DNA from 2 places in the Mesorhizobium sp. G2-6-1 genome. Region 2 is predicted to be linked to the other one. Evidence: predicted binding sites of a transcription regulator. Region 2 holds the regulator's gene; the other holds the start of a gene.
The links. The regulator HrcA, encoded in region 2, represses chaperone genes, less so after heat shock. The targets are predictions, from matches to a motif close to GTTAGCACTCNCNNNNNGNGAGTGCTAAC.

Region 1: a site for HrcA is predicted at 5,744-5,772, ahead of groES (co-chaperone GroES). Genes of this name have one in related genera too.

Annotation. Positions count from the first base shown of each region.
Region 1 is NZ_CM147896.1:3,514,769-3,526,503, reverse strand. It holds gene AC0L7S_RS16990 (pilus assembly protein TadG-related protein) at 1-638, shown strand, start outside; gene AC0L7S_RS16985 (DUF2189 domain-containing protein) at 732-1,553, opposite strand; gene AC0L7S_RS16980 (CAP domain-containing protein) at 1,783-2,412, shown strand; partial or broken gene AC0L7S_RS16975 (DHA2 family efflux MFS transporter permease subunit) at 2,369-3,903, opposite strand; gene AC0L7S_RS16970 (HlyD family secretion protein) at 3,928-5,100, opposite strand; gene AC0L7S_RS16965 (MarR family winged helix-turn-helix transcriptional regulator) at 5,106-5,576, opposite strand; gene groES (co-chaperone GroES) at 5,835-6,131, shown strand; gene groL (chaperonin GroEL) at 6,194-7,849, shown strand; gene fumC (class II fumarate hydratase) at 8,097-9,494, shown strand; gene AC0L7S_RS16945 (DoxX family protein) at 9,603-10,019, shown strand; partial or broken gene ppx (exopolyphosphatase) at 10,073-11,604, opposite strand; partial or broken gene AC0L7S_RS16935 (RNA degradosome polyphosphate kinase) at 11,604-11,735, opposite strand, start outside.
Region 2 is NZ_CM147896.1:798,080-809,814, forward strand. It holds gene AC0L7S_RS03835 (YraN family protein) at 1-198, opposite strand, end outside; gene rsmI (16S rRNA (cytidine(1402)-2'-O)-methyltransferase) at 191-1,063, opposite strand; gene AC0L7S_RS03845 (EamA family transporter) at 1,396-1,833, opposite strand; gene hemW (radical SAM family heme chaperone HemW) at 1,897-3,060, opposite strand; gene rdgB (RdgB/HAM1 family non-canonical purine NTP pyrophosphatase) at 3,057-3,704, opposite strand; gene AC0L7S_RS03860 (VOC family protein) at 3,704-4,129, opposite strand; gene rph (ribonuclease PH) at 4,147-4,863, opposite strand; gene hrcA (heat-inducible transcriptional repressor HrcA) at 4,997-6,082, shown strand; gene AC0L7S_RS03875 (hypothetical protein) at 6,128-6,325, shown strand; gene AC0L7S_RS03880 (PQQ-dependent sugar dehydrogenase) at 6,484-7,827, shown strand; gene AC0L7S_RS03885 (N-acyl amino acid synthase FeeM domain-containing protein) at 7,852-8,628, opposite strand; gene AC0L7S_RS03890 (putative bifunctional diguanylate cyclase/phosphodiesterase) at 8,810-11,119, opposite strand; partial or broken gene AC0L7S_RS03895 (indolepyruvate ferredoxin oxidoreductase family protein) at 11,283-11,735, opposite strand, start outside.

The DNA.
Region 1 (11,735 bases), 1.3 Mb from region 2:
AGGACGTCAAGTTCGATACGGGCAAGGATGTCGTCAAAGATGCGATCGATGCCATGCAGCCCAGTGGCAACACGAACGTACCCGAAGGGCTGGCATGGGGTTGGAGGACCGTATCGAGTGGCGAGCCGTTTACGCAAGGCCGGCCGGAAATCGAAAAAGGTAATGACAAGGTCATCATTTTGCTGACCGATGGTGCCAACACCTACACTTCCGATAACGACTATTACTATGCCAACAACCGGTCGACCTATGCCGCATATGGCTATACTGGTGTCAACTACCAGAGCACCGGCATGACACGCATGTATCTCAATACAAGCAGCGCCGTCGGCAAGACGACACACTCGTCCAGCAATTTCACGACGGCGCTTGATGAACAAATGCAAACGCTGTGCCAAAACGCGAAGGACTCGAAAGTCATTATCATGACCGTCTCGCTTGATCTTTCCGCTTCCAAATCGAATGAAAAGAAAGCGATAACCGCACTCAAAGAGTGTGCCGGAGAATCGCGGTTCCGCAAAGATCCCGACGATCCAAGCAAACCGGCCAAGCTTTACTGGAATGCGACTGGCGCCACATTGTCTGACGACTTCAAGGAAATCGCAGACGAGTTGTCGAACTTGCGCATCGTCAGCTAAACCGTGCGAAAACCGCACTGACCTTGAAAACGCCCCGCCCACGCGCGGGGTGTTTTTCTTTGCGCTTATGTTCATTGTTGAAAGCTGGCAGATCTACATAGGTGGCAGCCGCTTGGCTTCCTCAGGCTCAACCAGCTTGCGGTACAGATGCCATGTTGCGTGACCAAGCACGGGCATGACGATGGCAAGGCCAGCAAACAGCGGCAATGAACCGATGAACAACAGGACTGCGACTGTAAGCCCCCAAAGTGCCATTGGCACAGGGTTGGCAAATGTTGCGCGTGCAGATGTTTCAATGGCAGCTACAGCGCCAACGTCTCGGTCGATCAACAATGGAAACGCCACCACGGTCGTTGCCAGAACCACGACCGCAAAAATCAACCCGGTTACATTGCCGAGCAGGATCAGCATCCAGCCCTTTTGTGTCGTCAGCACTTCATTCAGGAAACCGCTGAAGGATGCGGGCGGCTGATCGCCGAAAAGACCGGTATAGATGGATTGTGCGGTGTAGAGCCAAAGCAGGAAGAAGGCGAACAGCATGATGCCGATCACCGCAATCGACGGCAGAGCGGGCGAACGGCGAATGGCAAGCGCGTGGCGCCATGATGTATTCATGCCGCGCTCGCGCCGGCGACTGATTTCGTATAGGCCAATTGCTGCGAAAGGGCCCAACAGCGCAAAACCGGACATTAGCGGATAGACCAACTGGATGGCGTCAGAGCCCGATGACCATCGCGTCAAGATGATCCCGACAATCGGATAGATCAGGCACAAAAAGACATAATGCGACGGCTTCGCCCAGAAATCCTCTGCACCGAGGCGCAAGGCCTCCTTGATGTCCGCGGTGCTGATCTTTCGGATTTTTGGCCGCACATGCGTTCCATGCGCGTCCGCCATAACATGAAAATTGGCCATGACCGTACTCCCGTGAATGGGCGGTCATCACCTTGTAGCCGCCCTTGGCTGACAGTTCCTGACTGGACGGCGACCATAGCAGATTTCACGAAAATTGTCGTCACGCAGAGCCTCCAGGTAATCAATCATTTGCGATCAGCATGTGAAAATATGGATAGATTGGGCCCCTGCCCGCCAAAAACCATGATTGCGCCTATCAGACGGCTTGGTGATGAAAAGGACGAAACTCATGAAGCCAATTTCTACCGTCGCATTTCGCCATGATCGCCGGGTGGTGCTGACAACCGGAAGTCTGGCGGCTCTTTTCGCACTGGCAGGTTGTGGAACCATCGTGCCGAGTGGCAATGGTGCAGGCGTTTCATCCTCGGCCACAAGCGAATTGGCCGCGATCCGCCGATCCAGTGGGCTGGCAACTATGGTTGCCGACAGACAATTGGAGCAGGCTGCGCTCCAGCAGAGTGTCTATATGGCGAATGCCAGACGCATGGTTCACACGACCGGATGGGGCAAGGATTTTTCGTCACGGGTCAAAGTCAACGGCATAACGGGCGCAGCCGCCGAAAACATTGCCGAAGGACGCATGGACATATCAAAACTGTTTGACATGTGGATGCATTCCGCGCCTCACCGCCGCAACATTCTGGACCCGCGTTTTACGCGTTTTGGCCTTGCCTATACACGCGACGCAAAAAAGCCGATTGGCGCTACTGGAGCCTCGTGCTGGGCAGTTAGTGCATGTCGCCCAAAAGTGCGCCGCGATTTTCCGCCCAAATACCGCACGAAATCATGGTTTCGCGAGCTTTTTGCATCTCACCTCAATCCATATGAGCGGCAGGCGGTCCACCCGCGCCTGCCTTGATTTTTGGCTTGCGTAACAGGAATACAAGAGGAAGCGCCATCAGCGTCACAATCATCATCAATTTGAAATCATCGACATATGAGATCATCAAGGCCTGAATGTTCACGAGCCCATCGATCTGTGACAAGGCAACCGGGTCACCCCCGCTGCTGCCGGAGAAGCAGCCCACAGATTCGGATTGAACGGATTTATGGATGTCGAAAGCTCAGCGTGATTGACCTGCAAATTACGCGTCAACATTACCGACACAATGGAGATGCCAATTGATGAGCCGACATTTCGCACCAGGCTGAACAATGCCGTTGCGTCGGTGCGATAGCGGGCATCAAGTGTTGCAAAGGCCACGGTGGACAGCGGTACGAACACCAATCCCAATCCCAAGCCCTGCACAATGCCGGAACTCACAATCAGCCAATCATCCATCTGAGGTGAAAAACCCGACATGGTGTAAAGCGATTGCGCAGTCAGCGACAAGCCGATGACGACAAGCAGTCTGGCATCCACCCTGTGCATGATGCGCCCGACAACCAGCATTGAAATCATCGTGCCAACACCGCGCGGAGCCATCACAATGCCGGTTGTCGTCGTCGGATAACCAAAGATCGTCGATAACATCGGTGGCAGCAGCGCCAGACTGGCCAGCAAGATCACGCCGATGACAAAAATGAACACCAGACCCGTCGCGAAGTTGCGATCGAGAAAGATTTTCGGGTCGATGAAAGGATTTTTGGCAGTCAGTGTGTGAATAACGAACATCCAGAAACCGGTGATAGCCAAGCCGAACTCAATCCAGATTTCGACGGATGAAAACCAGTCCGCATCGCCGCCCCTGTCAAGCATGAGTTGCAGCGCACCAACGCCCAGCGACAGCATGGCAAACCCATAGAAGTCGAAACCGCGGGCGCGTTTGGCAATGCTTGGCAGATAGACTGCCATACCAAGAAAAGCGATGATGCCAACCGGAAGATTGATGAAGAAGACCCAACGCCAGTTGAAACTTTCGGTCAGCCAGCCGCCCAGTGTCGGCCCGATGATCGGGCCAACCATGATGCCGGCCCCCCATATCGCCATTGCCTGACCGTGTCGTTCCTTCGGATTGATGTCGAGCAGAAAAGTCTGCGATAGCGGCACAATGGCGGCGCCGAATACACCTTGCATGAGGCGGAACAGCACCATGCTTTCAAGGCTCCAGGCGACGCCGCACAACATCGAAAAGGTTACAAAACCAACGACCGATATCAGGAATAATTCCTTGCGGCCAAACCGGTCCGAGAGCCAGCCGGTCACCGGCGTCATGATGGCGGCGGAAACGATATAGGATGTCAGCACCCAGTTGATCGTATCGCGCGACGCACCAAGGTCGCCCGTCATGGACGGCAAAGCGACATTGGCAATCGTCGTATCGAGCACCTGCATGACCGTGGCCAGCATGATCGAAATCGTGATCAGGCCGCGATGAGGTACCTCGCGGTGGGTCTCAACCTGCATCATAGGATTTCACTTCATAAACCGGGATTATTCGCCAGCCGTCGCATGTCCGAAAATGCTCGGCAATCCACGCTCCACGCCTGTGTCGATGGTTACTGTCGCGCTCATTCCAGTGCGCAGCGCCAGCTTGGCGTCGTCGTTGTTCAGTTCGACGCGAACAGGTATGCGCTGGGTCACCTTCACCCAGTTGCCTGTGGCGTTTTGCGCCGGCAGAAGCGAAAATTCGGCACCGGTTCCCGCACCAATCGCCTTGACGGTCGCTTCAAATGTTTTGTCCGGGTACGCGTCGAGCACAATTTCGGCCTTTTGACCCGCCTTCATGTTGGTGAGCTGCGTCTCCTTGAAGTTGGCGTCCACCCACGTATCGCTCGTTTCCACGAGGGCAAAAAGCGGTGTGCCACGATTTACGAACTGCCCTTCACGGAATGACGATGCCTGATAGACGACACCGTCTGCGGGAGCGTGCACCGTAGTCTGGGCAAGGTCGTAGACAGCTTTTTCGCGCGCAGCCAACGCGGCACGTACAGTTGGATGCGCGTCGGTTGCAATGTCGGGATTACCCCCAAGTGCAGCTTTCGCGCTTGCAATGCCCTGAACGGCCACCGTCAACTGTTGGCGTGCCTTGTCGAGATCGTTGCGTGCTTCATCCAGCGAGGACTTTGCGGAAATGCCTTTCTTCGACAAATCCGTGGCCCGCGTGAACTGCGACTGGAGATAGTCGACTTCGCTTGAAGCGACCCGCTCTTCCGCCATCGCCTGACTGTATGCAGCACGCAGTTGTGCAACTCCTAACCTGGCACCTGCCACCGCGGCATCGGCCTGAGCCAAAGCTATCCGATAAGGTTCAGGATCGATCGTAAACAGAACGGCGCCTTTTTTTACGAACTGATTGTCCGCAACGGCGACATCGACGACGCGGCCTGCCGTCTCGGCAGAAATTGCAACCCGAGCCTGACGCAGATTGGCGTTTTCCGTTTCCTGATAACGCCCGCCCGTAACCCAGACATAGCTGCCACCAGCGACCAGCAACAGCGGCAAAGCCAACATCAAGCCAAAGCGGCCGCCTTTTCGCTTGCCCGTCGTCTTCCGAATATCTTCTGGCCGCTCGTCGCTTGCCGCTGTTGCTGGTGCGGTCGGCATCACTGGTGTTTCCATTTCAAGCTTCGTTACGTTCTCGTCAACTTTCGCCACCGCGTTCATACTGCTCAGCCTTCTGCATTCTTGATATCTTGAGAGTCCGGCACATCGCCGTCGGTCAAATTTGCAATCATTAAATTGAGCCCTCGTACCAGCACACGCCGCTCTTGATCCGTCATGCCAGTGAGCGCCTCTTCATAGACGCTGCCCGCGAGCCGCTTTACCCCGGCATAAGCTTCGCGCGCTTTGTCTGTCGGGAAAATCATACGCACACGACGATCGCCTGAATCAGAGCGCCGCTCGATCCAACCGCCCTCTTCCATACGGTCAATAAGCCGCGAAACGCTGATCGGCTCGATTTCGAGCAATTCGGCAAGGCGAGCCTGCGCCACGCCTTCTTCCTTTGCGACGCGCACAAGTAGCCGCCATTGTGCCGCCGAAAGTCCCAATCCACTTGCACGCGCCTCAAAGCGCTTGCGCATCAATCGTGCCGCGTCGTGCAAAAGAAAGCCGAGCCTGTCTATGCCATCAGTTTCCATGAGCGGCATATATTATAAGCGTGCTTATCATTCAAGTCACAGCGGGGCCTATTCATCGAATAAATGCGAATGGCAGCCATGCAAAATTCGCGTAGCGTTAAAAATTCGACAAGCTCTGATGGTCCGCTTCTTGACACGCCATGCGCGCGCGACTATCTCACCGGCAGTTTGGCACTCACCGTTGGAGAGTGCTAACTTCAAATCCGGCGCCGCCGGATCGAGGAAATCATTTCTCATCATTCTGACCGAGGAAATCAAATGGCAAAATCGAAGTTCCGCCCGCTTCATGACCGAGTGGTCGTTCGTCGGGTCGAATCCGAGGAAAAGACCAAAGGCGGGATCATCATTCCTGATACCGCCAAGGAAAAACCACAGGAAGGCGAGATCATCGCTATTGGTTCCGGTGCGCGTGACGAAAGCGGCAAGCTTGTTCCGCTCGATGTCAAAGCAGGTGACCGCGTCCTGTTTGGCAAATGGTCCGGTACCGAAGTCAAGCTCGATGGCGAAGACCTTCTGATCATGAAGGAATCCGACATCATGGGCATCGTCGGCTGACCAACAGCCTCAATCGCACCATCAATCTGAATTTCGGGCTGTAGAGCCCAGGAGCACAACAAATGGCTGCTAAAGAAGTAAGATTTTCCCGTGATGCCCGCGAGCGTTTGCTACGCGGCGTCAACACCCTCGCCGATGCGGTGAAGGTGACACTTGGCCCCAAGGGCCGCAATGTCGTCATCGACAAGTCGTTTGGCGCACCACGCATCACCAAGGACGGCGTTACCGTTGCCAAGGAAATCGAACTTGAAGACAAGTTCGAAAACATGGGCGCACAGCTTGTTCGCGAAGTTGCGTCCAAGACCAATGACAAGGCTGGCGACGGCACCACGACCGCCACGGTCCTTGCTCAGGCAATCGTTCAGGAAGGCCACAAGTCCGTTGCCGCTGGCATGAACCCAATGGACCTCAAGCGCGGCATCGACCTCGCAGTTGCTGAAGTTGTTGCCGATCTGGTCAAGAAAGCCAAGAAGATCAAGACTTCTGAAGAAGTTGCACAGGTTGGCACCATTTCAGCAAATGGCGACGAAGACGTTGGCGACATGATCGCCAAGGCCATGCAGAAGGTTGGCAACGAGGGTGTCATCACCGTTGAGGAAGCCAAGACCGCAGAGACCGAACTTGAAGTCGTCGAAGGCATGCAGTTCGACCGCGGTTATTTGTCGCCTTACTTCGTAACCAATCCAGACAAGATGATTGCCGAACTGGAAGACGCTTATATTCTTCTCCATGAGAAAAAGCTGTCGAACCTGCAGGCAATGCTTCCTGTTCTTGAAGCTGTCGTGCAGACCTCCAAGCCGCTCGTCATCATCTCTGAAGATGTCGAAGGCGAAGCTCTTGCAACCCTCGTCGTCAACAAGCTGCGTGGCGGCCTGAAAATCGCTGCCGTCAAGGCACCGGGCTTCGGCGATCGTCGTAAAGCCATGCTTGAAGACATTGCAATCCTGACCGGCGGTCAGGTGATTTCCGAAGATCTTGGCATCAAGCTGGAGAATGTTGGCCTCAACATGCTCGGCCGCGCCAAGAAGGTGTCAATCACCAAGGAAAACACCACCATCGTTGACGGTGCTGGCAAGAAATCCGAGATCCAGGGCCGCGTTGCCCAGATCAAGCAGCAGATCGAAGAAACAACCTCCGACTACGACAAGGAAAAGTTGCAAGAACGTCTGGCCAAGTTGGCCGGCGGTGTTGCCGTGATCCGCGTCGGCGGTTCGACCGAAGTCGAAGTCAAGGAAAAGAAGGACCGCGTCGACGATGCCCTCAATGCGACCCGTGCGGCCGTTGAAGAAGGTATCGTACCAGGCGGTGGTGTTGCTCTTCTACGCGCGACACAGGCCATCAAGGCAACTGGCATCAATGCCGATCAGGCTGCCGGCATTAACATCGTGCGTCGTGCCCTTCAGTCTCCTTGTCGCCAGATTGCCTCCAATGCGGGTGCGGAAGCCTCGATCGTTGTCGGCAAAATCCTTGAGAACAAGGGCGCAAACTTCGGTTACAACGCTGCAAAAGACGAGTATGGCGACCTGATCGCCCTCGGCATCGTTGATCCGGTCAAGGTTGTTCGTACAGCCCTTCAGGACGCAGCCTCGGTTGCCGGCCTGCTGGTTACGACGGAAGCCATGATTGCGGAAACGCCGAAGAAAGAGTCCGCTGGCGGCGGCGGCATGCCTGGTGGCATGCCCGGCGGCATGGGCGGTATGGGCGGTATGGATTTCTAATCCAGCCAACAATATCTTCTACGTGGAAGGGCGGCAGCATTGCCGCCCTTTTGCGTTCCAGACATTTCATTCCTGATCCTGAAAAGGAAATTACGGCGCATGCTCCCTTTCGAGGTGACATGGCAAATCAGATCATGCTCATCACACCAATTGAAACGATTTGCATCGCCCCATTCTCATTCTTCACTTGAAGGCATTTGTCCAAAGCGATAGGCCGTTGCCAAACTGAGTAAGTCGGAGTGAGATCGTGAGCGTGGAAAAGACCAGAACCGAAACGGACACATTCGGCCCGATCGAAGTTGCCGCCGATCGATACTGGGGTGCGCAAGCGCAGCGGTCACTCGGCAATTTCAAAATTGGCTGGGAAAAGCAACCGACTTCCATTGTGCGTGCGCTCGGTATCATCAAGCGCTCTGCAGCGGAAGCCAATATGGAGTTAAAGCGCCTCAATCCGAAAATTGGCGCTGCAATCATCGAGGCCGCGCAAGAAGTTATCGACGGCAAGCTCGACGATCATTTCCCGTTGGTTGTCTGGCAAACCGGTTCCGGCACACAGTCGAACATGAACGCCAATGAGGTGATTTCCAACCGCGCCATTGAATTGTTGGATGGCGTCATGGGTTCGAAGAAGCCCGTGCATCCTAATGATCACGTCAATATGAGTCAGTCTTCAAACGACACGTACCCGACAGCCATGCACGTTGCCGCGGCAGAGCAGATTGTCCATGATCTGCTTCCCGCATTGAAGCATCTGCATACTGCCCTTGAGGTCAAGGTCAAAGCCTTCGACCATATCGTCAAGATCGGCCGCACCCACACACAGGATGCAACGCCCCTCACCCTGGGTCAGGAGTTCTCTGGCTACGCAGCCCAGATCGCTTCCTCGATCAAACGCATCGAAATGACGTTGCCAGGTCTGTGTGAATTGGCACAGGGTGGCACGGCAGTTGGCACGGGCCTCAATGCGCCCGTGGGGTTTGCCGAAAAAGTAGCTGCCCGTATCGCTGCCATCACCAGTATTTCGTTTGTGACTGCACCAAACAAATTCGAGGCGCTGGCGGCGCATGATTCCATGGTGTTTTCGCATGGCGCCATCAATGCCACGGCGGCAGCTTTGTTCAAGATTGCCAATGATATTCGCTTCCTTGGGTCCGGCCCGCGTTCGGGTCTTGGTGAACTTGCCTTGCCTGAAAACGAACCGGGATCGTCGATTATGCCCGGAAAGGTCAACCCGACCCAGTGTGAAGCCCTTACGCAGGTTTGCGTTCAGGTGTTTGGCAACAACGCGGCTCTCACCTTCGCAGGTAGTCAGGGGCATTTCGAACTCAATGTTTACAACCCGCTGATGGCCTACAATTTCCTTCAATCAGTAAGGCTGCTGTCGGATGCCGTCCTGTCCTTTACAGATAATTGCGTTGTCGGGATTGAAGCGCGGGAAGACAATATTAAGGCGGCGCTGGACCGTTCATTGATGCTGGTCACAGCCCTGGCACCGACGATTGGTTACGACAATGCCGCGAAGATTGCCAAAACCGCGCACAAGAACGGTACAACCTTGCGCGAAGAAGCACTCGCTACCGGCCTTGTCAGTGAAGAAGATTACGAGAGGCTCGTAAAACCGGAAGACATGACACACCCCGGATAGTTCATTATTGCGGTAACCCCGGTGAACAATGTGTCGTCGAACTGGCGTCTTTAGTGAACGCACGCTCAAGTCTATATGGGCGTCTATCGTTCATCTGGAGACATTGTCATGTCCATTGGCACAGCCAACACGTCCATCACGTCAAATGCACCGGCCGTTATTCTGATCGGCCGCGTACTCCTGTCCATTCTGTTCATTCTGTCCGGCTTTGCCAAGTTGACCACAATTTCCGCCACGACGGGCTGGTTTGGCAGCATAGGATTGCCATTGCCAACTCTGACGGCAGTGGTGGTCGGCATCGTTGAACTGGTTGGCGGCCTCGCCATACTGGTCGGCTTCAAAACCCGCATCGCGGCCGTGATCCTCGCCATATTCACGCTTGGCGCCACCGCAATTGCGCATCTCGATTTTTCTGACCAGATGCAACTCTTGATGTTGCAGAAAAACCTCGGCCTTATCGGCGGTTTTCTACTGCTCGCCGTTCTCGGCGCCGGTTCTATGTCTGTCGATGGACGGCGCGGATAAAGTCGTCCAATAAAGGCATGGAAAAGGCGCGGCCCCGGTCAGCGCCTTTTCTTTTACTTCACTGGCGAACTTGACCCATCCTCAACAGCCAGAGACAAACGGCGGTTCGTGATTTTCGCCAGATGCGCCAAGCGCCCAATTGGCCGTTCGCCATAAAGATGGGCCAGCGAGCGAGGGATCACCAAGGCCAGGGCTCCATCGTCGCGGGTTTCCCATTTCAATCGCGGCATCACGCCCGGCATGGCTGCGGACAACAGGTAAACGACACGCATGGCTGCAGCCAATATCCGTGCTCTTTCCAGGTAACGGCCACTCGCCAACGATTTCAGTTCGGCGGCGGATTCGTTGAAAAGGCCTTCGTGACGAAACAGGTTCGTCAGCGCAAGAAATGCACGGCCCGGGTGATTGACCCCAATGAAGGACGCATGTGCAATGATGTTGAGCGACTGGCGTCCACGATATTCTGGATGGGCACGCCATCCAATATCTGCCAATAGACATGCAGCGTGACGGTAGCGCGCCTCATCTACTGTTTCTTCAAGCCCAAATGCGGCAAAGGTCTTGCCAGTCCACGTGGCAAGTTCATGTGCATGCGCGATCGACCGTGATCGCAGCCGCGCCAATTCCTCACAGGCCGAAATCAACGGGTCGGCCTTTTGCTCGGTTTCCTTCAACAGGGAAAAAGAAACCCCTCGCGCACGCCAACGCCTGATACCACGATCTTCTCGGGCTCCATCACGGCCAGAATTTCCTGCAACACTATGGCGCCATAGGGCAACAGAGCACGCCGCGCCTTGGAAACCCCGTCTATCCCCTTCATCTTCTCGATACCGCCCTTTGCGACCTGCTTGAGGAAAGCAGCAGCACTCTCGGTCCCGATTTCATAGTGGTGCATGACGCCGAGCGGGTAATTTGTCGCCTCCATGTGCAGGCGGCCTAGATTTCGCCATGTGCCGCCAACAGCGTAGAAATTTCGCCCCTGCCCGCTGTTCAAAAGCTTCGCCCGAGCCACTTCTTCGCGTACGATCTTTGCGGCGCGCGCCAGAGAATTTTCTGCCATGTCCTGAAGACGCAAGCCGCCGAGCGGCAAGGTTATTCCGTCGCCAATCGTCTCACTGCTGACATCCACCAGTTCCAGACTGCCGCCGCCCAGATCGCCAGCGATACCATTGGCAGGGTGGAAACCCGAAATGACGCCCATTGCCGAATAATAGGCTTCCTGACGCCCACTCAGCACACGGATTTCAGTTCCCAAAACCTCTTCGGCGCGATGAATGAAATCCGGGCCATTGACGGCTTCACGCGCCGCCGCGGTCGCCAGAACATGAATTTGCTCTGCACCAACCTGTTCAGACAGACATTTGAAACGCTGAAATTCCCCCATTGAACGCGTGACGGCATCGGGATCGAGTTTCCCGGTCGAAACAATGCCGCGCCCAAGACCAGCAAGCATTTTCTCGTTGAACAGAACCGTTGGCGAGCGTGCCAAGCCCTCATAGATGACAAGACGAATGGAGTTGGAGCCGATATCAACGATCGACACCGGACGCCGGTCTTGCAACCGGCCTTGGGACTCTGAAATCATCAACCCGTCGCTTGTCCGTTTTTCTTGCGGCGCTTGAATTGCGCGATGCGCTTTGGTGCATGAGACTTCAGCGCGTCTCCCCGTCCGGACAAACTCGGATTGGTCATGAAATATTCCTGCGCATTGAACGG
Region 2 (11,735 bases):
CGTACGGCGAGCCTTCACCTCGACGATCAACACCAGATCGCCACGCCGCGCAATCAGGTCGATCTCGCCAAGTTTGGTGCGGTAGCGCCGTGCCAGAATGCGATAGCCTTTGAGCATCAATGAGGCTGCCGCCAGCCATTCACCCCTATGGCCGCGGCGATGAGCTTTGCGGCGCTTGTCGATGGTGGTGTCAGGCACCGGTGTTTTCCTTCAATTCCAGCAGACGCCTGTAGAAATCCTGCTTGGAGCCCCCGGTCATTCTTGCCGCTTCGGCGGCGGCCTTCGATGTCGGCAACTCGGCGGCAAGCGACACCAGCAACCGATCGATATCGGCTGGCGTCTGGCTGGTCTCCTCTGGCGGGCCTACGCAAATCACGATCTCACCCTTGGGCGTGTCAGAAGCAGCATAATGGTCAGCCAAAACCGCTAATGTGCCTGGCCGCATTTCCTCGAACGTCTTGGTCAGTTCGCGCCCGATCGCAGCTTTGCGCGCTCCTCCCAAGGTGGTGACCATCGCTGCCAACGTATCGGCCAGACGGCGTGGCGATTCAAAGAAAACCAAGGTCGCGGGTACGCTTTTCAACACCTCCAGCCGTGCAATGCGTTGCCCTTTCTTGACGGGTAAAAAGCCTGCGAACAAGAAGGCGTCGGATGGCAAGCCTGATGCCGTCAATGCGGCAAGCGGTGCGGAAGGTCCGGGAATTGGGACGACACGCAAGCCGCGTTCCAGCGCCTCGCCAACCAGTCGATAGCCCGGATCGGAGATCAGCGGCGTGCCGGCATCGGAGATCAGAGCCACACTTTGGCTGGCTTCAATGGCGGCAATGAGCTTTGGCCCCGCCTGGGCTGCATTGTGCTCATGATAGGCGGTGGTTCGCCGGCGAATGCCGTAGCGGTCAAGCAGCACGCGAGAAACACGCGTATCTTCACAGGCGACGATATCGGCTGCCGCCAATGTTTCCAACGCGCGCAAGGTGATGTCGGCAAGATTGCCGATAGGCGTGGCAACCAGATAAAGCGCGGCAGGCTGCGGGCGGGCGATAACCTCGCCTCCGCCTACCATGTAACTTCGCCTGGTTGTTTCACTTGTCATTTCCGCCCCTTCGCCATTCCTGTCTTGCACGCCTTACGATTGGTTGCAAAACTGTTGGCATCTTCGAGCGAATCGTCATTTCTTTGCCATAAAGCACGTCGCGTCTAAAGGGATTCATGAAGCGTGTTTAAGCCATTGTTTTCATACATGTCGTTGTCCCAAAACCGCTGCACACTTTTGGGCGACATGCATTAGTACGAAGCGAAACCAACCGAACGATGGAGGCCAAACGAACCATGCCCAACCGCTTCGATATCCTCATCTCACGTCTTGAAATAAAAAGCAGCCACGCGAGAGCGCCGTTATACCCGATAAGCGACCAGAACAGCACCAGTAGCGATAAGAGCCACGCCGAGCCAATTCGCTCCGCTCAGGCGCTCGCCAAGAAAGATCACCCCGAAAATTGCAACAAGCACCACGCTTAACTTGTCGATCGGCGCGACTTGCGCTGCATTGCCGAGCTTTAGCGCACGAAAATAGCACAGCCATGACGCGCCGGTCGCCAGACCCGACAGAACTAGGAAAATATAGGTCTTCGGCGAGATCGAATCGAGCCGCTGGAACTGGCCGGTAACTGTGATAATCGCGCCGAGGACGAGCAAAATGACGACGGTGCGGATGAGCGTGGCAAAATCCGAATTGATGTTTTCAATGCCGACTTTGGCGAAAATCGCCGTCAATGCCGCAAAACAGGCCGATAACAATGCCCAGAATTGCCAGGATGATACAGAAAAGGTCATGATCCGCCTCGCCTACTTCATCGCCAACATGCAACAGATAAAGTTGCAACGGAAGCCGCCTGTTTAACTTGCCAGATCGGCCACCACAGCATCCAGCACGATCATACCGGCTGGTGTGGCGCGCAGGCGCGAATTTCCCATCGCCGCCACCAGCCCCTCGCCTTGCAACACGGACAGCCGCGCCGGTGAAAGATCACGTCCCGAGAATTGTTCATAGCGCGCAAGGTCGATACCTTCGGCCAGCCGCAATCCCATCAAAAGGAATTCATCGGCTTCCTGCGAACGTGTCAGCACTTCTCCATCGACGACGCCGTGGCCTTTCGTTTCGACCAGACCCGCCCACGTTTCCGGCATTTTCTCGGCAATCGTTACCACGCGCGTGCCATTTTCGATGAAGCGGCCATGAGCACCGGGGCCGACGCCAATATATTCGCCATAGCGCCAATAGGTCAGGTTGTGCCTGCTTTCGGCACCGGGACGCGCATGGTTTGAAATTTCGTAGGCAGGAAGGCCGTGCTTATCGGTAATCTGCTGCGTAAGTTCATAGAGGTCCGCAGCGTGGTCGCTGTCGGGAATTTCAAACTTTCGCGCAGCGTGCAAATTGTAAAACGGCGTACCTTCCTCGATGGTGAGTTGATAAAGCGACAGATGATCAGCGGCATAGCCTATCGCCTGTTCAAGTTCTTGCGCCCATGCCTGAGGCGTCTGTCCCGGCCGCGCATAGATCAGGTCGAACGACAGGCGCGGAAAAATCTCACGCGCCAGATTTATCGCATGCAAGGCATCCGACACATTGTGCAAGCGGCCAAGAAAACGCAGATCGGCATCGTTCATTGCCTGAACGCCGAGTGAAACACGATTGACGCCTGCAGCGCGGTATCCGCGAAACCGCTCAGCCTCGACAGAGGACGGGTTTGCTTCCAGTGTTACCTCGATATTGGCGGGAACCGACCAGTTCTTTGCCACCGCATCCAGCACCGCACTCACCGTTTCCGGTTTCATCAAGGATGGCGTACCGCCGCCAAGAAAGATGCTGGTGACTTCGCGCGGTCCCGTGCGGGCACGCATCGTGGCGAGTTCAGTAGCAAAGGCGCGGGCAAAGCGTTCCTGATCGACCGGCTGGTGGCGAACATGGCTGTTAAAATCGCAGTAGGGGCATTTGGCCGCGCAAAATGGCCAATGGATGTAAACTCCGAAGCCGGGCGCTCGATCTGGAAACACGGTCAAGCCAGCCCCAGCCGCTTCTCGGCGAATTTCTGGAACGCGCGAGCGCGATGCGAAAGTGCCTCCGACTGGCCGGGCTTCCAGCCATGTTTGTCCTGCGCGCTCATTTCGCCAAATGTTTTGGAAAAGCCGTCGGGCAAAAACACTGGATCGTATCCAAATCCCAGATCGCCACGCGGAGGCCAGACCAGCGTGCCTTCGACTTCGCCGCGAAAATATTCCGTTTCGCCATCGGGGAATGCAAGGCAGATGACAGCAACGAAACGACCGGAGCGTTGTATTTGTTCTGCGACACCTGCTTCTTGCAAGGCGGTTTCGGTGCGTTGCATAGCCATCGCAAAATCACGCGTTCCATCCGGTGTTTCCGCCCAATTGGCGGTGTAGACCCCCGGCGCGCCGTCCAACGCATCGACACACAGGCCGGAATCATCCGAAAGTGCCGGCAAACCAGTCGCCCGAGCTGCGGCGAGCGCCTTTATGCAGGCGTTTTCCTCGAAGGTGGTGCCGGTTTCGTCAGGTTCAGGCAGACCGTATTCCTTTGCCGATTTCGCCTCGAAACCAAACGGCATCATCAGGTCCGCGAATTCCCGCAATTTGCCGGCATTGTGGCTGGCTATAACTATTTTCTTCCCGTCCAGCGAATGCATCAAAGGCCCCAGATTTTCGGTTCAGCAAACTCAAGCGAATTGCCGGATGGATCACGGAAATAGATGGAACGCCCGCCGTTCGGCCAGAAAAAATCTGCCTCTATGGCGATTTTTCGCTGTTCGAGATGGATCTTCCAGCACTCGATTTCTTCTAAGGTCGCAGCGAAGCAAAGATGACCGTTTCCTGTCGTTCCGTGCGGCGGCACCGGCAATCGGGCGTCAGCCGATGGAGGCTCTTTCGTCTTTTGCGCGTCAAACAGCAAAAGCACGCCTTGGCCGCATTTGAAAAATGTGTGCCTGCCTTCGACTTTCGCGATCATTTCCAACCCCAGGACGCCACCATAGAACGCCTCTGCCACGTCCAAATCAGTGACGTAGAGCGCGGATTCGAGGATTGCGGAGGGTATGGGAGAAGGCTGTACCATTTATCCTTGATGGCGTTTTACGCCACTGCCATTTGTTGCAGGCTGACCAGACGTGAAATGCCATTCTTGGCAAGTGCCATCAATTGCCCAAACTGATCTTCGGAAAATGGCTCGCCTTCGGCTGTGCCCTGAATCTCCACGATGCCGCCCTTGCCGGTCATGACAAAATTTGCGTCCGTTCCAGCAGCGGAATCTTCCGAATAATCGAGGTCGATCACCGGCTGCCCATCGTAAATGCCACAGGAAATGGCGGCTACATGGTCTTTCAGTACGCGTTGAACGCTGGTCATCTGCCGCGCCTCCATCCAGCGCAGGCAGTCGTGAAGGGCAACCCAACCACCTGTAATCGACGCAGTGCGGGTGCCGCCATCCGCCTGAATGACGTCGCAATCGACGGTGATCTGCTGCTCGCCAAGTGCCTGGAGATCAACCACGGCGCGCAATGAACGACCGATAAGACGCTGGATTTCCAGCGTGCGGCCACCCTGCTTGCCGGAAGAGGCTTCGCGGCGCATACGATCACCCGTCGAACGCGGCAGCATGCCATATTCCGCCGTCACCCAGCCCTTGCCGGAATTTCGCATCCAGCCCGGCACCTTTTCCTCAAGGCTTGCGGTGCAAAGCACATGCGTATCCCCGAACTTGACCAGGCACGAGCCTTCCGCATGTTTGGAGACGCCGCGCTCGAAAGATATGGCACGCATTTCGTCTAGCTGTCGTTTGGAAGGGCGCATTGGAGCCTCATTATTCAGTGTTTATGGAATCTTGGGCGGCTTGTAGCCCCATGAGGCTTGAGGCGCAAAGGAAAACGGGAAGCTTGCGCTGGGGCTATCGAAGTCTATATCCTTGATCCAGAGGTTAAGCCTGATGAACAAGCCGATCACTGAACCGGCCCTGCATTCGCCCACATTCCAATCACTCGATATGCGCTCGCGTGACATTTTTCGGCGTATCGTCGATTCTTACCTGAAAGACGGCGAACCGGTGGGTTCGCGCAGCCTTTCGCGCCTGCTGCCGTCTTCGCTGTCTCCGGCCACGATCCGCAATGTGATGAGCGATCTGGAACATCTCGGCCTCATCTATGCTCCCCATATTTCTGCCGGCAGGCTGCCGACACAAGCGGGACTGCGCTTTTTTGTCGATGCGTTCATGGAACTCGGCGATCTGTCGGACGAGGAACGCCGCATCATCGAGGCGCAGGTAAAAGCATCCGGCACGGACACATCGCTGGAACATATGCTGACCGAAGCCAGCCAAATGCTGTCCGGCATATCGCGCGGCGCAGGCCTCGTCCTTGCAGCCAAGAACGAGACGGCGCTAAAGCACATTGAGTTCATCCAGCTTGAGCCGCGCAAAGCGCTTACCGTTTTGGTGTCGCAAAATGGCGATGTGGAAAACCGCGTTATCGACCTTCCCGCAGGTATAACCGTCTCGCAATTGCATGAGGCGTCGAATTTCCTGAACGCCCATATTCGTGGCCGCACGCTGGTTGAAGCGCGAAGTGAAATCGCGCGCATCAATGCCGAGACGAAAGCCGCGCTCGATACGCTTTCCCAGGACCTGGTTGAAAAGGGATTGGCGATCTGGGCTGGCGCGGAAAGCGGCCTGCCAGCACGTCTTATCGTGCGCGGACGGGCCAATCTTCTCGAAAATGTCACCGCGCAGGCCGACATCGAACTGCTGAAGCATCTGTTCGAAGACATGGAAACGCAGGACGGACTGATCCAGTTGCTCGATCTGGCAGAAGAAGGCTCTGGAGTGCGCATCTTCATCGGCTCTGAAAACAAGCTGTTTTCGCTGTCGGGGTCCTCACTCGTGGTTGCACCTTACCGCGACAAGGAAGCCCGTGTTGTTGGCGCGCTCGGCGTCATCGGCCCGACCAGACTAAATTATGCCCGTATCGTACCGATGGTCGACTATACGGCACAGCTTATTTCGCGCATGCTGCGCTAGGCGGCAAAATGGCGGCACGATCTGCCGCGTTAACAGGAGGCAACAATGGCGCTGGAACAGTTCAAGGCCCAAATCAGCCTCCTGTTGGAAGAAATGGTCAACCAGCCGGAAAATCAATACGAGATACAAGAGCAGTTGCGCGAAAAACTACGCGAATTGCGCGCGATGGGTCTTCCACTGCCGACCGATCTGGTCGCGCTGGAGAAGCGTCTCGACGACGATTTCAGCGACGCAAGCGCCTGATACGCCAGTACTCGTCCTAGATCACGATGATTTAGGATCGAATCGGTCCAAAATCATGAACGTGATCGATTCCAATAAGTTAGAGCGGGATGCGGGCGGAAAACCGGTATCCACTTTTCCTGGAATTGCTCTGCCGGCTGGCTGAAAGAGGAGATGACATGAGGCTGTTGCTACTCTCGATCTTGCCTGTCGTGGTTTTTTCCGTATCCGCTTTCGCACAGGAGCCGGATGAAACCGTTTTGACCGGCGCTGCTGCCTTCGGTGACTGGCAAAATGATCAACCGGGCACCCGCCGCCTCATCTCGCCTGACGACTTGCCTGCACCATTTGCTACCGGTTCTGCCTCCAATGGAGCAAATCTTGTGAGACGGCCTGACGATGCCGTTCCTACACTGCCGCAAGGCTTTTCTGCTCAGATGATCGCCTCCGGTATTCGTAGCCCGCGTGTGCTTCGCGTCGCCCCCAATGGAGACATTTTCGTCGCAGACAGCCATGCAAACCAGATGCGGGTCTATCGCCTTGCAAAAGATGAGGCGGAACCGGTCAAGCAATCCATCTTCGCGCAGGGGCTCAACAGGCCATATGGCATTGCGTTTCACCCGCCCGGTGACGATCCCGAATGGGTATATGTCGCCAACAGGGACAGTATCGTGCGCTTTGCATACAAGAACGGGGATATGGAAGCATCCGCGCAACCGGAAACCATTGTCCAAAACATACCGAGCGGTGGCCATTGGACACGCGACATTGCATTTTCAGCCGATGGCAAGACGCTTTATCTGTCCGTCGGCTCGGCATCCAACGTCGCAGGCGCTATGGCTGCAAAGCCAACCGATGGCATCGAAGCGTGGTCGAAGCAGGCTGCCTTGGGTGCTGCCTGGGGCGCTGAGACCGGGCGGGCGGCCGTACTGGCCTTTGATCCCGACGGCAGTAACGAGCGCATTGTTGCGACTGGCCTGCGCAACTGCTCAGGCATGAGCATGCAGCCTGCAACCGGTGCTTTGTGGTGCGTCGTCAACGAGCGTGACGGCCTCGGCGACAATTTACCGTTCGATTATGCAACGCAGGTGGCGAATGGCGCATTTTATGGCTGGCCCTGGTACTATATTGGTGCCCACGAAGACCCCAGACATGCTGGAGAGCGTGCCGATCTTGCTGCAAAAGTCACACTACCCAATGTGCTGATGCAGGCCCATTCGGCACCTCTGGGTATTTCATTCTATGAAGGCACATCATTCCCCGCTGCCTACAAGGGCGATGCCTTCGTTACCTTGCATGGTTCATGGAACCGGGATGTCAGAACCGGCTACAAGGTCGTTCGGCTGGTCTTCAACGATGGTGTGGCGACCGGAGAATATGAGGACTTCATGACCGGCTTCATCCTCTCGGAAGATGAGGTCTGGGGCCGGCCCGTGGGCGTCACTGTTGCCAATGATGGTTCGCTGATTGTCAGCGAAGACGGCAATGGCACGATCTGGCGCGTCACCTATAGCGGTGATTGAGCCTGACTTGCCGCCAGAAAACCGTCAGGCCGCAGCGGAATGATATTTGGCTGTTGGCAGGATTGTCAGTGGTGCAAGTTCGCCTCTTGGCGGCTTGGCAAAAAGCATCCGCCGCTCCGTCGCATTCGAATGGAAGAACGGGAACCGTTTCAATATCCATTCACGATTGAGAGCAACATTGGCATCATAGAGCATCACCGGCACCGTAAAGGGTGGATAGGCACGCGGCGATCCTACCTGGACTGCACCGAAAATCCGCCGATAAAAAGCCGTATGTTCTTCGCGAATCACGCCAATGCAAGCTGTTGCATCGAAATGAATGCTGGCGAGCAATCCGAGACGCAAGGTGACATAGGGCAAAGCCCGATGCACAGACAGAAAATCTGGATCAGCAGCCAGAAGTGTCGGATTGATGAAACTTTCTCCACGCATCAAGCGTGGCTGAAGAAGATCACCGAATGTGCTCATTGCTGGAGCATGCGGCTCATCCGGGCTTAGATGATGGATGCGGACCGTACAAACCAGATTGTCATCCACAAAGACCCCGAAACGATAGCAATTGGGCGCATCGTCAAGTTCGTCAGTCATGATCTGGTCGCGTGAGTCGGGCAAAAACCCATTCAGATGATAGGTTTTATAGCGGAGCCGATAGATTGCCTCGAGATCTTCGCCGCTTTCGCAACGCCGGTACTCTACTCGTTCCAATAAGGCTGAAACATTACGCGCAAATGACGATACTTTGCTCGTTTCCGCCCCCACATCGCCAACGCGAACTCCTCGTTCGGTTACCGCAACAGACATGCCAATTCCCTTCTCTCCGCCGCGCTTGATGAACGTAGCGTATGGCTTGGCGCCGTAAAAGAGAAAACTGGCCTATACTTATTTACATTCAATTAAGGTTAACGGGCCGCATCGACAATGCACCTCAAGTGCCGCTGTCCGGTTGCAATGGATCAGAAAGTGGAGTGTCATCTTTGACGCGTCAACTTGCAGCGCGTTTGCCGACAGCTCTCAATTCGCGCGCGAATGGCCACGCGCTGGTCGACATCGTCTCAATGCCGGAGGCCGTCAAAGGCGACCCGAACAGAAAGCCCTGGACCAGATCCGGCTTGACACCTTGCATCAGGATTTTCAGTTGATCGAATGTTTCGACACCTTCGATTGTCACTGTCAGGCCAAGCGTGCGCGTCAAGGTGACAATACCCTTGAGCAGATCAAGCGAACTGGAATCCAAAGCCAGATCGGCAATGAACGATTGGTCGATCTTGACCTTGTCCAGTGGCAGCTTGTGCAGATAGCTCAAGCTTGAATAGCCCGTGCCAAAATCGTCGAGTGCAATACGCACGCCAAGCGATTTGATTTCCTTTATCAGTTCGCGCGTGGCCGACTTATCATCAAGCAATGCCGTTTCCGTCACTTCGATCTCGAGGCGGTTGGGCGAAAGACCCGATGCCGACAATGCATCGCGCACTTTCTGGACAACTTCGTGATTGCGGAAATCCTTTGCCGAAAGGTTGACTGATACGGTTGTGTGAGCGGGCCATTTAACGCATTCACCACAAGCGGCATTCAACACGAACGTGCTGATGTCGGAAACGATCCCCATTTCCTCGGCAAGCGGAATGAATATGGCGGGCGAAACCGGGCCAAGCTCTGGATGGTCCCACCGGCAAAGCGCCTCGCAACCCGAAATCCGCATTGTCGTCATCGATACGATGGGCTGGTAGACCACACGCAATGTTCCAGTATCGACGGCTGTGCGCAAATCGGCTTTCATCGTCTGCCGATTTCGGAAGGCAGCATCCATGGAGGACTCGAATAACCGCCAGCCCTTCTTGCCGAGTTCCTTGGCCTCATACAAAGCCAGATCGGCCTTGACGATCATCTCATCGACGTCGCTTGCTTCCACCTTTGCCAGCACCGCACCGGCGCTTGCCTGTATGCGCAAAGCATGGCCGGCAACATCGACTTCACCTTGCAGGTCTGCAAAAATCTCATCCAGCCTGCCGGCAAGGTCACTCTCGTTATCGACGCGATCGAAGAAAATCATGAACTCATCACCACCGAAGCGGCTGATCTTGACGCCAGGCGTGGAATAGGACGCAAGCTTTTCAGCCACGGCATAGATCAGGCCATCGCCAACGGGGTGGCCGAGCGTGTCATTCACATTCTTGAAATCGTCGAGATCAAGTGTCGCAAGCGCGCAATAACGCTCCTTGTTGCCCGATGCCATGCTCTCGCTGACGACTTCGTGGAAATAGGCCCGGTTCATCAATCCGGTCAGGCTGTCATAGCGCGCCATGAAGCGGATGCGCTCTTCAGCCTCGATACGCACGGTGACGTCTTCGAAGGTGATAACGCCGAGTTCCTGGCTGCCCTCGCGCGCCGAAAATTCATAGTGCTGGCCGTTAGAAAAGCCGACAAGGACCTTACGGTCCCGGCCTTCACGCAAAGCCCTGGTAAGTTGCACCTCGACATATTGGCAATCCTTTGAGGTGAGCATTCCACCTGCAACACCTCGCATCAGCAACGAATGAACAGAGCGCCCAATCACGTCATCGGGCGACTTCAACGACATCAGATGTGCGGCTTCGGCATTGGCGACCACGACACGGCCGTCCGGGCCAAGCATCACCAGACCATGCGACATGGTGTTCAGTGCCCGGTTGAAACGCTGGGCCAGCCGTTTCGATCTTTTCTCTTCACTGATGGCCGTAAAAAGGACTGTGCGAACCAGTTTCGCCATCGAATTGATGGTGAAAATAAATGGAATAATGAACAAGCCGAGAATGAAATTGTAGAAATCGCCCTTCAGCATCAACCCCAATGCGATTGGTGCGATGACGGACATGGTCAGTATGACCACCATTTTTCGCGACCCGAAATTGCGGCCGGCGATGGTGATGGCGCTGGCAAGCACCATCGAGATGGCGGCAACCTCACCGAAGAGATCCGGGGCGATGTAAAGGCACGTGAAGGCAAAAAAGCCGACCACCGCGCCGTGTATCGTTCCGGCCACAAGATAATAATTTTCCCAGGCCAACGCCGCCTGATATGTCTGTATCGTCTCCGGCTTTACCCGTTGAATCGCATAGTAGCGCCCCAAAGTGACCACCACCATGACGATGGTGAGCACGAGATAGATCAGTGCAGACGATTTCCAATAGACGAGCGTCCCAATAACTGCTTGGGAAAATGCGCCGACGATCAGGAGCCTCGCGTTGTCAAACAACGATCGGACGAAGCCCACATATACGTCTTCTGATATGTCGTCGGTTTTGTCTACGATCATGGCCTGCTGCCGCACGAAGCACCAGTCTTGCCATATTCCCCTTAAGAAAACTTTAGAGATCGCTAGATTACAGGGGCCGCAGGTAGGCGTTTTGGGTTTTTGGTGAAAAAACTGCACTTCAGGTAAACAAGACGTATCGACGGGCAGTGGTCTGGTTATTCGCTCATTCTGCGGCCAAAACATCACTATTGTCAGGTTGCTTTGCCAACCGCTCAAGCAGCCTTGCACGCTCGCCATTTGCATGTTCGACGGATTTTAGTTTGACATGCCCGAAACCGCGAATGAGCGATGGCACCGACAATAACGCTGCCGCCGCATCCATTTTTTCAGCTGTCAAAGAGCTTGCAACAGCATCGAGATCCGCCTCGTAATTTGCAAGCAGCTGGCGCTCCATACGTCGCTCGAAACTGTAGGCGAATGGATCGAGTGCGCTACCGCGCACCCCTTCATTGATGCCAAAAGACGGAAAGCCTTCATCATCCAAGGACCGAAGCTCGACTTTCGCGGATGTCCATTGGTGTCACGCCGTCCGAGGATGGGCGGCGCGAGGTGGAACTCCAGCTTATCGTAACCATCAAACTGCTTTGCCAGTTCTTCAACGAAGGAACCGTCGGTA